DNA from 3 places in the Mesorhizobium sp. 131-3-5 genome. Region 1 is predicted to be linked to each of the others. Evidence: riboswitches for the same ligand, from Rfam matches in the RefSeq annotation. Region 1 holds a riboswitch; each other region holds the start of a gene.
The links. Region 1 has a riboswitch for thiamine pyrophosphate ahead of JG747_RS16450 (Ykof family thiamine-binding protein). Riboswitches for the same ligand answer to the same signal wherever they lie in the genome.
Positions count from the first base shown of each region.

Region 1 (4,817 bases):
CCAGGTGGCTATGCTGGCGGGCCTCAATGCCTATGACAAGCCGTCGATCTTCACCGATCTCGATACGCGGTTCGCGCCCTGGATCACCAGGCAGCGCTTGCACGACCACGGCATGCTGATGGTTTGGCCAGGGCATGACGTTCCGCCGCAGTTGCAGACATGGCTGGGCAACCTCCCGGTCAAGACGGTTCTTTTCAATTGGTCGCGCACGGCGCCGCCGGTGGCAATCAGCTTTGCCGCCATTCCGCCCGGCACGCTGTATCCGCCGCTTGCCGTCGACAGCCGGACCCTGCATCCGGGCAACTGAAACGGTTCGATCCCCGACCGCGTCGTGATATCGTTCGCTCATGGCCGCGTTGTTTCCACGCGACTGGACGAAGCGGACGACAATGCCCATCTATTGGGAAATCCAATTTTGTCCGCGCAATTCCGGGCGGGAAACCGCTACATGAGCTGGAATTGCCTTTTGAGGAGACGTGACATGGCGACTTCGACCGAACGCGCAGTGCTTGCCGGTGGCTGTTTCTGGGGCATGCAGGATCTGATACGGCGCTATCCCGGCGTCATCTCCACGCGTGTCGGCTATAGCGGCGGGGATGTAGCCAACGCCACCTATCGCAACCACGGCACCCATGCCGAAGCCATCGAGATCAATTTCGATCCGGCCGTGATCAGCTATCGCACGCTACTGGAGCGCTTTTTCCAGATCCACGATCCGACGACGCGCAACCGCCAGGGCAACGATGTCGGGATGAGCTACCGTTCGGCGATCTACTATACGAGCGACGAGCAGAAACGCGTCGCCGAAGACACCATCGCCGATGTCGATGCTTCCGGCCTGTGGCCTGGCAAGGTCGTCACGGAAGTCGCGCCGGCCGGCGCCTTCTGGGAAGCCGAGCCCGAGCACCAGGATTATCTGGAGAAATATCCAAACGGCTACACCTGCCACTTCGTCAGGCCGGGCTGGAAACTGCCGGTTCGCGAAAAGGCCGCATCCTAACGGTTGGCACAAAGCATCGTTGGAAGTGATATCGAAAAGCCGCCGGATGTCCGGCGGCTTTTTTGTTTTTGGACAATCACTTACTTGCCACAGTTGTTGTCGTTCACGGTGGGCGCCGTCAAATTGCCGTTGGCATCGGACTGCGCACCTTGTGGGTTGGTCGGGCAATTCCGATCCGCATTGGAGTTCATGTCGCCCGGCGCGATGGTGGTGCTGTTGGTAATTGCCGGATCGACCGTATTGGGCGAAGCCGGCGTGCTCGGGTCTACAGTCACTGAGTGGCCGCTGCCGCCTGACCCATCCATGCCGTTTGCGGTGTTGCTTTGCGCCATCGCGGAAGTGGCAAGCGCAACGGTGAACGCCGAAGCTGCGAGGATTTTCATGAACATGGTTTTGCCTCCATTTCTGTGAACTCGCCGCGTTGCGACTGGTGGGACAACCTCTCGGCTTGGCGAAGGTTCCCCATAAAATTCCGACTGCGCGGCGTCGCCAGCGTCCACGCAACGGCCAGAGTTGGTGCAACGCTTTTGGCCCGGTGCGCTGAAAAAACGGCTTCCCCTTCCGTTCGAATGGTGCTTTAACGCGTCCATCCACAGGGGTGCTCCGTACGGTCGGGGCTGAGACGGGGGCGGCAAGCCCACAGACCCTAGAAGCTGATCTGGGTAATACCAGCGGAGCGAGGCGGGCTATGTTTTCAGGCGCACAGATTTCCCTATATCCCATGGCCGACGATTTCGTCGGCGTCATCCTGGGCGCGCTCGGCGCGCTCGATCCCTACCGGGACAGGCTCCGGATCGAAACCGACGACATCTCGACCTTGCTGGTCGGGCCGCCCGAAGTGTTGTTCCCGGCGCTGCGCGACCTGTTCGTGGCGGCGGCGCAGAGCGGCAAGCATTGCGTGCTGTCGGCCGCCATTTCGCGCGGCTGTCCTGGCGAGCCGGACGATCCGATCTGCCGCTCCGACGCGTTTGGCGGGCCTGTCGGGCCGCTCGGGCCGCGCAAGGAAGCCGCCATCGCCGCCGTGCGCAGTGCTGCTGCCACCGGCCAGCCGGCGGCGGCGCAGTTCTCGCTCTATGTGATGGGCACCGGCGACCACATGGATGAGATCTATGGCTGCATCGATTTCCTGAAACAGTCCGGCGTCTACGATCGCTCCAAGAATTTTTGCACCAAACTGCGCGGCGATACCGGCGCGATCTTTTCGGCGCTGAACGAAGCCTTCTGCCGCTTCGGACCGGGCGCGGGCCACGTAACCCTTCACGTCACGGTTTCCGCCAACAGCCCCACCGCTGTCTGAGTCTGAAACACCCGCTTGCTCTACGCGCGGTCAAGGTTGTCCTCTCGTGGTCTCATTGTCGTCAAGCCGCCCGCGGCAGCTCGCGGGTCTCTTCGCCAGGGCGGCACCGGCCGTGATGTCGGTCGGGTTGCTGCTCGTGGCCTGGGAACTCTACGCAAATTATTCCGGCATCAAGCCGACGATCCTGCCGGCGCCGTCGCGCGTCTTCGAACAGGCGATGCTCAATCGCGAGGCGCTGATCGACAACGCCGTTCCCACCATCCGCGCCACGCTGATCGGCTTTGCCTGCTCGCTCGGCGCCGCTTTCGCGCTGTCGATGCTGGTCGACTTCTTCCAGCCGCTGCGGCGCGCGCTGTTTCCTGTCTTCATCGTCAGCCAGACCTTGCCGCTGGTGGCCATCGCGCCGCTGGTGGTGCTGTGGTTCGGCTTCGGTCTGACGCCAAAGATCATGCTGGTGGCGCTGGTCACCTTTTTCCCGATGCTGGTGGCTCTGGTGCAGGGCTACGAGGCGACCGAGGTGGAGATCGGCCAGATGCTGCGCGCCATGGGGGCAGGGCGCTGGCGTGTCTTCGTTCTGGCGCGGCTGCCTTCGGCACTGCCCTATTTCTTCGCCGGCCTGCGGATCTCCATCACCTATGCCGTGGTCGGCGCCATCTTCGCCGAATATGCCGGTGCGGCCAAGGGACTGGGCATCTACATGCTCAACGCCAAGAACAATTTCCGCCCCGATCTGGTGCTGGCCGCGGTCGGCGTGAGTGCCGCGCTCACGCTGATCCTGTTCGGGCTGACGGCGCTCTTGCAGCGCCTCGCCATGCCCTGGGAACGGATCGGCCGTCAGCCGGCAGGGAAGGGGCCGGGGCGATGAGCCGGCTCGAATTGCGGCATGTGCGCAAGGCGTTTGGCGGGCTCGACGTGCTCGCCGACATTTCGCTCAGCGTCGGTGCCGGCGAATTCGTCTCGATCCTTGGGCCTTCGGGCGCCGGCAAGTCGACGCTGTTCCAGCTTCTGACGGGTGCCGAGCATGGCGAAGGCGAGATGTTGTTCGACGGCATGCCGCTCGACGACCATGGCCGGCATTTCGCATTCATGCCGCAGCGCGACGCCCTGATGCCGTGGCGGCGCATCCTCGACAACACGACACTCGGGCTTGAAGTGCAAGGCGTCAGACGCCAGGTGGCGCGGGCGCGGGTCGTGCCGCTGCTTGCAGAGTTCGGCCTTGCCGGCTTCGAGCGGCATTTTCCGGCACAGCTTTCCGGCGGCATGCGCCAGCGCGCGGCGCTTTTGCGCACGGTGGTGCAGGAGCGCGACATGCTTTTGCTCGACGAACCGTTCGGCGCGCTCGACGCATTGACCCGTGCGGCCATGCAGCGCTGGCTTGAGCAGATGTGGCGTCACCATCGCTGGACGGCGCTGCTGATCACCCACGATGTGCGCGAGGCGGTGTTCCTGTCCGACCGCATCTATGTGCTGTCGGCGCGTCCGGCCCGTGTGTTGCGTGAGATCACGGTGCCCTTGCCGCGTCCGCGAGATCCGACTGGCGCCGCCGCGCAGCAGGCCGGCGCACTCGAGGCCGAGATCCTCGACATCTTGCTCAACCCTCAACCATCCAAAGGACATGACCATGACTGATATGACACGCCGGCAGGCCCTGCTGCTCACCCTTGCCAGCGGTCTTCCGCTGATCGCTGGAGCGAGCCGCGTCTTCGCCGCGACGCAAAAAGTCACCGTCGCGCTGGACTGGACTGTCAACACCAACCACATCGGGCTGTTCGTCGCCCGCGACAAGGGATTTTACCGCGAGGCCGGCCTCGAGGTCGACATTTTACCCTATAGTGACACCGGCGCCGGCACGCTGGTCGCCAACCGCGTTGCAGACTTCGGCATCAACGGCACCATCAGCCTGTTCAGCCAGAAGACCGGCGGGGCCGACTTGAAGGCCGTCTACGCCGTGGTGCAGTCCGAAACCGGCCGCGTGGTCTTCAATGCGGCGCGCAGCGAGATCAAAAGTCCCAGGGATCTTGACGGCCTGACCTATGGCGGTTTCGGCAGCGCCTGGGAAAACGCACTGATCTCGACCATCATCCGCCACGACGGCGGCAAGGGCAATTTCGAAACGGTGACGCTTGGCACTTCCGCCTATGAAGCGCTGGCCAATGGCTCAGTCGACTTCACGCTCGAGGTCTCGACCTGGGAGGGCGTCGAGGCCGAACTCAAGGGCGTCAAGCAGCGGAGCTTCGTCTATGCCGACTACGGCGTGCCGGACGAGCACACGACGCTGATCTCGTCGAGCGAAGCCTATCTCAAGGCAAACCCGGCATTAGCGTCGGCCTTTATCCAGGCAACGCGGCGCGGCTATCAGTTCACCGTCGATCATCCGGCCGAAGCCGCCGCGCTGCTGATCGCCGGCAACAAGGACGCCTTGACCAATCCGGCATTGATCGAAGCATCGCTCAAGGCGTTGATCGACGGACACTATCTGCGCGCGGAGAACGGCGCCATCGGTACGATGGATCCGGCCAA
Region 1 covers NZ_AP023254.1:3,350,278-3,355,094, forward strand. The annotation lists gene JG747_RS16435 (glycosyltransferase family 39 protein) at 1-307, shown strand, start outside; gene msrA (peptide-methionine (S)-S-oxide reductase MsrA) at 482-1,000, shown strand; gene JG747_RS16445 (hypothetical protein) at 1,081-1,389, opposite strand; TPP riboswitch at 1,585-1,698, shown strand; gene JG747_RS16450 (Ykof family thiamine-binding protein) at 1,689-2,297, shown strand; gene JG747_RS16455 (ABC transporter permease) at 2,413-3,162, shown strand; gene JG747_RS16460 (ABC transporter ATP-binding protein) at 3,159-3,926, shown strand; gene JG747_RS16465 (ABC transporter substrate-binding protein) at 3,919-4,817, shown strand, end outside.

Region 2 (4,817 bases), on a different replicon from region 1:
CACGCGGCAGAAGCCTTTCCCTGGGACTGCCGGTCGACCCTTGCGTTAGCGCCGAAACTCGGGACGTCAAGTTCTGGGGCAAACCGGACAAGCCGAAGGTGTGTCGGGAATGCTGCTGCGCCACGGCAGTGATTTCTGCATTATCTATACGCCTATATACGCAGTGCCGGCGTCAGCACCCCAGCGGTCGAAGATACGCGACAAGTCGCGTGCAAGTCATCTTGGGGACGCTGACAACAAGGTACGTGCGCTCAATCGCGTCCACCCTTCACAAAACCGGCTCCGTGGAGTAGTGGGAACGCAGAGAAATCTCCGGTCGCAGCCTTACCCGGTCAAAACAAGGATTCAAACCATGAATGCCCTCGTCATCTGCTCCGGCGGATTGGACTCTGTTTCGCTCGCTCACAAGGTGGCGACCGAGCAGAAACTCATTGGCCTGCTTTCGTTCGATTACGGCCAGAGGCACAAAAAGGAACTCGGCTTTGCCGCTATCTGCGCCAAGCGGCTGGCTGTTCCGCACCAGATCGTCGATATCCGCGATGTTGGCCGGAACCTGAGCGGCTCGGCGCTGACTGATAATGTGGACGTGCCCGACGGGCACTATGCCGAAGACTCCATGAGGATCACGGTGGTGCCGAATAGGAACGCCATCATGCTGGCCATCGCCTTCGGGGTTGGCGCCGCGAAGAAGGCCGATGCGGTGGCCACTGCCGTCCACGGCGGAGATCATTTCATCTATCCCGATTGCCGGCCCGCTTTTATCGACGCCTTTCAGACGATGCAGAACCATGCCCTCGCAGGCTACGCCGATATCCGCCTGTACGCTCCGTATGTGAATATGTCGAAGGCCGACATCGTCAGCGAGGGGGCAAAGTACGCCACACCGTTCGAGGCGACGTGGTCCTGCTACAAGGGCGGTGCACGTCATTGCGGTCGCTGCGGGACATGCGTCGAACGGCGCGAAGCATTCGATCTGGCCGGCATCACCGACCCGACAGATTATGAGGACGCAGACTTCTGGCTCCACGCTATCCAGACAAGGAGCGCGTGATGTTCCGCATTACCAAAGAGTTCCACTTCTCGGCCTCGCATCAGCTCACCTCCTTGCCACCAGATCATCAGTGCGCACGTCTGCACGGCCACAACTACATCGTCGTAGTGGAGCTTTCAGGTGGCGAACTGGACGAACACGGCTTTGTGCGCGACTACCAAGATCTGGCGGCGTTCAAGCACTACATCGATGGGACGTTCGACCATCGGCATCTTAACGACGTGCTGGGGCATGACCATGCCACAGCGGAATGTCTGGCCAGGCACTTCTACGACTGGTGCAAGGTGCGGCTACCCGAAACCTCCGCCGTGCGGGTGAGCGAGACGCCGAAAACCTGGGCGGAATACCGACCATGACTTGCGCGTTGCATCCCGGAATCCGGGTGAGCGAGATTTTTGGGCCGACCATTCAGGGCGAAGGCGTGCTGATCGGCTTGCCGACGGTGTTCGTAAGAACCGGCGGGTGCGATTATCGCTGTTCCTGGTGCGACAGCCTGCATGCGGTGGACCGTCGCTTCCGCCATGATTGGGAGATGATGTCTTCCGACGCGGTTTGGCAAAAGGTCACTGCGCTTTCCGGCGGTCAGCCCGTGATGGTGTCGCTGTCGGGCGGCAATCCGGCCATCCAGCCGCTTGGCCCGCTGATCGACCGCGGGCATGGTGAGGGTTACCGCTTTGCATTGGAAACCCAAGGCTCGGTGCCTAAGCAATGGTTCGCGGATCTCGACGTGCTGGTGCTCAGCCCCAAGCCGCCCTCAAGCGAAATGACGACAGATTGGGCCGCGTTCGACACCTGCGTCGAGGCGGCGCAGGATAAGCCGCGGATGGCGCTCAAGCTCGTCGTCTTCGACGATGATGACTATGCCTATGCCAAGGACGCCGCGGCGCGCTACCCGCAATTGCCCGTCTATCTGCAGCCCGGCAATCACACGCCGCCGCGTCCCGGCAACGAAGACGGGTTCATCGACATGGCCGGTGTGATGAGGCGCATGGAATGGCTGGTTGAAAAAGTGACCCGTGACAGGTGGTTCGAGGCGCGTGTACTGCCGCAGCTTCATGTTCTGCTCTGGGGAAACAAACGGGGCGTCTAGCCGAAGGGGAAGGATTGCCGACGACGAGCAAGACAGACCTCTATAGCAATCTCGCCCAACTGGGCGGCAGCAGCGTCGTTCCGGAAAGCCCCGAAAACACCGTGCTGGAAAAGGCACCGAAATCCGCATGAGGGCTCGCCTTATTGGGGGCGCTTCACCGCTCCTCTGGAGCGTGACTTGCTCTCGATACTACCATGCTTTTCCGCTGGGTTTGTTTGGTTGCCGATCACCGCTGCGGGACGAATGCGCTTGACAAAATAGCGACGGGCCGTTCAATTCGATGCATTCACCAGGGGAGTCCCGGCAAGGGGCTGAGATACTGCTGGCTTTCGCGGCGCAGTGACCCGTTGAACCTGATCCAGTTCATACTGGCGTAGGGACGGTGCAAGCGCTTTGCGGGAGTTTACGCCCGAGGTCCTGTTTCGGCAGGCCGACCAAAGCGTCTTTTCATCCTTCCGGCACAGAACTGGGTCTCCAATGCATGAGCAAAGGAGCCTCACGATGAATGCCCTCACCCCCGCCGTGTCGACGGGACCACTGCCCGCCTCGCGGAAAATCCACAAATCCGGCGTCCTCCACCCGCAGATCAGGGTGCCGATGCGCGAAATCTCCGTTCATCCAACGGCCGGCGAGCCGCCCGTCATCGTCTACGATCCGTCAGGCCCCTATACCGACCCGACAGTCGAAACCAGCATTGAAAAGGGCCTCGCCCGGCTTCGCCATGAATGGATTACCGCGCGCGGCGATGTCGAAGCCTATGACGGCCGCCATGTCCGGCCGGAAGACAATGGATTCGCGGTGGGTGAGCGCCTGACGCCGGAATTTCCCATTCGCAACCGGCCGCTCAAGGCCAAGCAGGGCAAGGCGGTGACCCAGCTTGCCTATGCGCGCGCCGGCATCATCACGCCCGAAATGGAGTTCGTCGCCATCCGCGAGAACCTCGGCCGCGAGGTCCTGCGTGGCAAACTTGAGCGCGACGGCGAGGCCTTCGGCGCCGAGATCCCCGACTTCGTCACACCGGAATTCGTGCGCGACGAGGTGGCGCGCGGGCGGGCGATCATTCCCGCCAACATCAACCACCCGGAGAGCGAACCGATGGTCATCGGCCGCAATTTCCTGGTGAAGATCAACGCCAATATCGGAAACTCGGCGGTCACCTCCTCGATGGCCGAGGAAGTGGAAAAAATGGTCTGGGCGATCCGCTGGGGCGCCGACACGGTGATGGACCTGTCGACCGGCCGCAACATCCACAACATCCGCGACTGGATCGTGCGCAATGCACCGGTGCCGATCGGCACGGTGCCGCTCTATCAGGCGCTCGAAAAGGTCAACGGCATTGCCGAGGATCTGAGCTGGGAGGTCTACCGAGACACGCTGATCGAACAGGCCGAACAGGGCGTCGACTATTTTACCATCCATGCCGGCGTGCGACTGCACTACATCCCGCTGACCGTTGACCGGGTCACGGGTATCGTCTCGCGCGGCGGCTCGATCATGGCCAAATGGTGCCTGCACCATCACCGGGAAAGCTTCCTTTACGAGCATTTCGCGGAAGTCTGTGATATCTGCCGCGCCTATGACGTGTCCTTTTCGCTCGGCGACGGCCTTCGTCCGGGCTCCATCGCCGACGCCAACGACGCTGCGCAATTCGCCGAGCTGGAAACCCTCGGCGAGCTGACAAAGATCGCCTGGGCGAAGGATTGCCAGGTGATGATCGAGGGGCCTGGTCACGTGCCGATGCATAAGATCAAGGCGAACATGGACAAGCAGCTCGCCGTCTGCGGCGAGGCCCCGTTCTATACGCTAGGACCGCTGACGACCGACATCGCGCCGGGTTACGACCACATCACCTCAGGTATCGGTGCTGCCATGATCGGCTGGTTCGGCACCGCCATGCTCTGCTACGTCACACCGAAGGAGCATCTCGGCCTTCCCGATCGCAACGACGTCAAGATTGGCGTGATCACCTACAAGATAGCCGCACACGCCGCCGACCTGGCGAAGGGGCATCCGGCGGTGAAAGTCAGGGATGACGCCCTTTCCCGCGCGCGCTTCGAGTTCCGCTGGGAGGACCAGTTCAACCTGTCGCTCGATCCCGAAACAGCGCGGTCCTTCCACGACCAGACCTTGCCCAAGGAAGCGCACAAGGTGGCGCATTTCTGCTCGATGTGCGGGCCGAAATTCTGCTCGATGCGGATTTCCCACGACATTCGTGCCGAAGCGCAGAAGGAGGGCATGGCGGCGATGGCGGCGAAATACCGCGAGGGCGGCGATCTCTACGTGCCGGCGGACGAGACCGGCACACCGCTGGTGCCGGAGGCGCATGAGCGGTCATGAGGGTGCTGGTCAAAGGGGCCGGCGTCGCCGGCCTCACCGTCGCCTTCGAACTCGCCACGCGCGGCGCGGCGGTGACAGTTGCTGAGACAAGACATGGCCTCGGCGGCAATGCGTCGTGGTTCGCCGGCGGCATGCTGGCGCCATGGTGCGAGCGCGAAAGCGCCGAGCAACCGGTGCTGGATCTCGGAAGCGATGCCGCCGACTGGTGGGAGGCGGCAACGCCCGGGCAGGTGACGCGGGCCGGAACACTGGTCGTGGCCGCGCCGCGCGATGCGGGCGAACTCGACCGGTTCGCCAGCCGCACGTCTGGTCATCGGCGCGTCGATGAGGATGAAATCG
Region 2 covers NZ_AP023255.1:126,495-131,311, reverse strand. The annotation lists partial or broken gene JG747_RS33135 (Fic family protein) at 1-49, shown strand, start outside; gene queC (7-cyano-7-deazaguanine synthase QueC) at 353-1,051, shown strand; gene queD (6-carboxytetrahydropterin synthase QueD) at 1,051-1,407, shown strand; gene queE (7-carboxy-7-deazaguanine synthase QueE) at 1,404-2,141, shown strand; TPP riboswitch at 2,423-2,539, shown strand; gene thiC (phosphomethylpyrimidine synthase ThiC) at 2,643-4,478, shown strand; gene thiO (glycine oxidase ThiO) at 4,475-4,817, shown strand, end outside.
Region 2: another riboswitch for thiamine pyrophosphate. It lies ahead of thiC (phosphomethylpyrimidine synthase ThiC); the one in region 1 lies ahead of JG747_RS16450 (Ykof family thiamine-binding protein).

Region 3 (4,817 bases), 2.0 Mb from region 1:
TTTTGGCGCCGCCGGCTCGCTCTTGCCTTGCGCCTGTGCATCAGGGGCTTCGGCCCTGGCGCGCGCCTTGCGGTCGTCGAGCCTTGTGCCGCCGCGTTGCGCCAGCATGTCGGAATAACCGCCGGCATATTCGACCCAACGGCCGCCGCCATCCGGCGCGATGATGCTGGTGACGGTGCGGTCAAGGAAATCGCGGTCGTGGCTGACCAGGATGACGGTGCCGGCAAAGCCGGCGACCAGTTCCTGCAGCAGTTCCAGCGTCTCCATGTCGAGATCGTTGGTCGGCTCATCGAGCACCAGCAGGTTTGCCGGTCGTGCCAGCACGCGCGCCAGGATCAGCCGCGCCCGCTCGCCGCCGGACAGTTCGCGCACCGGCGTGCGCGCCTGCTCCGGCTTGAACAGGAAATCCTTCATGTAGGAGACGACATGGCGCTGCTCGCCATTGATGACGAGGTTTTCGCCGCGCCCGTCGGTGAGGTATTGCGCCAGCGTCTCCTGCGGGTCGACTGCCTCGCGCTTCTGGTCGAGCGTGGCGATTTCCAGATTGGTGCCGAGCCGCACCGAGCCAGCATCCGGCGCCAACTCGCCGGTCAGCATCTTCAAAAGCGTCGTCTTGCCGGCGCCGTTCGGTCCGACGAGGCCGACGCGATCGCCGCGCTGGATGCGGGTCGAGAAGCCCTTGACCACGGTGAGGTCGCCAAAGCTCTTCTCGATGTTCTTCGCTTCGATCACCAGCTTGCCGGATTCGGCGGCGTCGCTCGCCACCATGGTCGCGTTGCCCTCGGCGCCCCTATGGCCGCGGAAACGCTGGCGCATGGTCTGCAACTCGCCGAGGCGGCGCATGTTGCGCTTGCGCCGCGCCGTCACGCCATAACGCAGCCAGTGTTCTTCACGCACGATCTGGCGGCCAAGCTTGTGCTGCTCGCGCTCTTCCTCTTCCAACACCTGGTCGCGCCATTCCTCGAAATGGCCAAAACCCTTGTCCAGCCTGCGGGTCTGGCCACGATCGAGCCAGACGGTGGCGCGCGACACGCGCTCCAGAAAGCGGCGGTCGTGCGAGATGACGATGAGCGCCGAGGAGGTGCGCACGAGTTCCTCTTCCAGCCATTCGATGACCGACAGGTCAAGATGGTTGGTCGGCTCGTCAAGCAGCAGAATGTCAGGCTCCGGCGCCATGACACGGGCCAGGGCTGCGCGCCTGGCCTCGCCGCCTGAGAGATCACCCGGCCGTTCCTCGCCGGTGAGGCCAAGATGCTCCATCAGGTAGGAGGCGCGGTAGGGATCGTCGGCTGGCCCGAGACCCGCCTCGACATAGGCGCGCACGGTGGCGAAACCTTCCATGTCGGGCATCTGCGGCAGATAGCGGACGGTCGCCGAGGGCTGGCGGAACACCTCGCCATCCTGCGGCTCGATCAGGCCGGCGGCGATCTTGAGCAGCGTCGACTTGCCGGACCCGTTGCGGCCGACCAGCGCGATCTTGTCACCGTCCGAAGCCGTCAAGGCGGCGCCGTCGAGCAGCGGTGTGCCGCCGAAGGTCAGTCTTATCCCGTCGAGATTGAGAAGGGGCGGGGCCATGTCAGCTTTCAGGTAGTGGATACGGATGCGCGAGCAGCAGCGCGCGGCCGTGGCCGAGCGCGATGTCGAGGCGGCCCCGGACCTCGTTGGAAATGGTCAGCGACGAGCCGAACGCCACTACGACCTGGTTCAACGGCCATTTGGCGCCGGTGACGGTCAGGCCGGCAAGTTCGGAAAAGCCGAGGATCGAAAACAGCGTGCCGTCGGCATAGTCGAAGCCGGCCGCTCCCGACAGCAACGGGACACCTTCCTGGGCGCCGCTGGTCAACAGCACCTCGGTTCCGGCTTCGGCCAGGCGCAGGGCGAGCGCCAGATGCAGGAAAGCGTGGTCGGCGCGCTTGCCGCCGAACGCGCCCGCCAGCACCAGGCTAGTCGCGCCACGCTCGAGGGCTGCGGCAATCGCCAATTCGCCGTCGGTCTTGTCCTTCTCCGCCGGGAAGGTTCGGCGGGGCACTGCGGCGAGGTCGGCGGGGAGATCGGCCGGCACCGAATCGAAATCACCCACCCATAGTTCCGGCACAAGGCCGAGCAGCCGGGCATGGCCGATGCCGGCGTCGGCGGCAATGATGCGCGAGCCGTCGACCTGGCGGTCGAGCCGGGGCGTGCGGATGAGATCGCCGCCAAGCAGGATGGTGAATGTGCTCATATCCGGTGGCCTGTACCAGCCCGGCAGCGGAAACGGAAGGCCGGCAAACTGCCACTTGCGCGGTTCCCCGGCCCGGCCTATGTGTCGAAACGCTCTAACGGGGTGCCGGACGCGATCTTCGCGGACCGGCTGAGAGGCAGTCTCGCCAACCCGCTGAACCTGATCCGGTTTGTACCGGCGGAGGGATTAGACGTTTCGGACAGTCCGGCGCCTCAATTCCTTGCAATTCGAACGAAGGAGGCGCCGATGCGCACGCTTTTATACGCTCTTGTCTCGACCATGGTCGTGGCGCTGTCCGGGCCGGCCTTGGCCAAGGACAAGCTCACCGTCTACACCTATGAAAGCTTCACCGCCGACTGGGGGCCAGGCCCGGTGGTGAAGAAGGAATTCGAGGCCGAATGCGGCTGCGACGTCGAGTTCGTCTCGGTCGCCGATGGCGTGGCCCTGCTCAACCGCGTCAAGCTAGAAGGCGCGTCAACCAAGGCCGACATCGTACTTGGCCTCGACACCAATCTCACCGCCGATGCCAAGGCCAGCGGGTTGTTTGCCCCGCATGGCGCGGTCTCCGATGTCAACGTGCCGGGTGGCTGGAGCGACGATACTTTTGTTCCCTTCGACTACGGCTACTTCGCCGTCGTCTACGACACCGAAAAACTGAAGACGCCGCCGAAGAGCCTGAAGGAACTGGTCGAAGGCAGTGCCGACGACAAGATCGTCATCCAGGATCCGCGCACCTCGACGCCGGGCCTCGGCCTGCTGTTGTGGGTGAAGTCGGTCTATGGCGACAAGGCGCCGGAAGCCTGGGCCAAGCTCAAGACGAAGGTGCTGACCGTGACGCCGGGCTGGAGCGAGGCCTATGGCCTGTTCACCAAGGGCGAGGCGCCGATGGTGCTGTCCTACACGACCTCGCCGGCCTACCACATGGTCGCCGAGAACACGCAGCGCTACCAGGCCGCTTCTTTCGAGGAGGGCGAATATCTGCAGATCGAGGTCGCGGGAATCACCACGAACGGAGCCAAGAACCCGCTGGCGGCAAAATTCATGGCCTTCATGACCGGGCCGAAATTCCAGGACGCGATCCCGGAGACCAACTGGATGTTCCCGGCCGGAAAGACCGACAAGCCGCTCAACCCGGCCTTCGACAAGATGGTCAAGCCGACCAAGACCCTGCTGTTCAGCCCCGAAGAGGTTGCCGCCAACCGCAAGGCCTGGGTGGATGAATGGCTGGCGGTGATGAGCAAATAGGCAGAGTGGTGACGCCGGCGCAAACCACGGATTCACGCGTCAGCGCCGGCATCATCGCGCTCGCCGCGATCACGCTGCTGATCGGCGGCGCATTCGCGGGTCTGCTTGTCGAAGGCGCCCATGATTTCTCGGGAGCCTGGGCGGCCTTCGATCCCTACCTGCTGCGCGTCGTGCGCTTCACGCTTTGGCAGGCAGTCCTCTCGACCCTGCTTTCGGTGATCCCGGCGCTGTTCGTGGCGCGCGCCCTGTCGCGGCATCCGCGTTTCTTCGGCCGCGCCTTCATCCTGCAACTCTTCGCCGTGCCGTTGGCGCTGCCGGCGATCGTCGCGGCGCTTGGCATACTGGCGCTGTACGGCCGTGCCGGCTATTTCGCCGGCCTGTTCAGCGCCGCCGGCAGCCAGGGTTGGCCAGGCATCTATGGCTTGTCCGGCATTCTCGTCGCCCACGTCTTCTTCAACCTGCCGTTGGCGACCCGCCTGTTCCTCGAGGCGCTGCAGACGATTCCCGCCGACCAGTGGCGGCTGGCAAGCCAGCTCGGCATGGCGGCGGGGCCGGCCTTCCGGCTGATCGAATGGCCGACGCTGCGCGCCGCTCTGCCGGGTGTCGCCGGGCTGGTCTTCATGCTCTGCATCACCTCCTTCACCATCGTTTTGACGCTTGGCGGCGGACCGGCGGCAACGACGCTGGAGGTCGGCATCTACCAGGCGCTGCGCTTCGATTTCGATCCGGCGCGGGCGGTCGCCCTGACATTGCTGCAGATTGCCTTGACCTTCATCGTGGTGCTGGCGCTGACGCGGCTTGGCGCCAATGTCGTCGGCGACACCAACCTGCCGGTGGCGCCGCGCCGTTATCTCTCCGTCGACACGACCGAGGCGTCACTCAACGCCGTGCTCATCGTGCTGGCGCTGCTGTTCGTTATCGGACCGATGGCCGCGACCGTCTCGGCAGGCTTGGGCGCCGATCTCGGCCGGCTCGCCGGCGAGGCCGCTGTCCGGCAGGCGACGCTGACCAGTGCGGTGCTCGCTTTCCTGTCGGCGCTGCTTTCAGTGATGCTGTCGTTGGCGCTGACCATGGCGCGACGGGCACTCGCGTTGAGGCGCCGCGCCGGTCGAAGGACACTGCTCGAACACGCCACGGATACCGGCGCCGGTTTTGTGCTGGTCGTGCCGCCGATCGTCATCGGAGCCGGCTGGTTCCTCCTGCTGCGCCATGCCGGCGATGTCTTTGCCATCGCCCCGGTCATGGTCGTCACCGTCAATTCTGTCATGGCGATGCCTTTCGCGCTGCGCGCCGTCCGTCCCGCCTATGACGCGGCGAGCGAGCGCCACGAACGGCTCTGCGCGCAGCTCGG
Region 3 covers NZ_AP023254.1:1,323,105-1,327,921, forward strand. The annotation lists gene JG747_RS06440 (ABC-F family ATP-binding cassette domain-containing protein) at 1-1,575, opposite strand, end outside; gene JG747_RS06445 (thiamine diphosphokinase) at 1,577-2,221, opposite strand; TPP riboswitch at 2,310-2,424, shown strand; gene thiB (thiamine ABC transporter substrate binding subunit) at 2,468-3,466, shown strand; gene thiP (thiamine/thiamine pyrophosphate ABC transporter permease) at 3,442-4,817, shown strand, end outside.
Region 3: another riboswitch for thiamine pyrophosphate. It lies ahead of thiB (thiamine ABC transporter substrate binding subunit); the one in region 1 lies ahead of JG747_RS16450 (Ykof family thiamine-binding protein).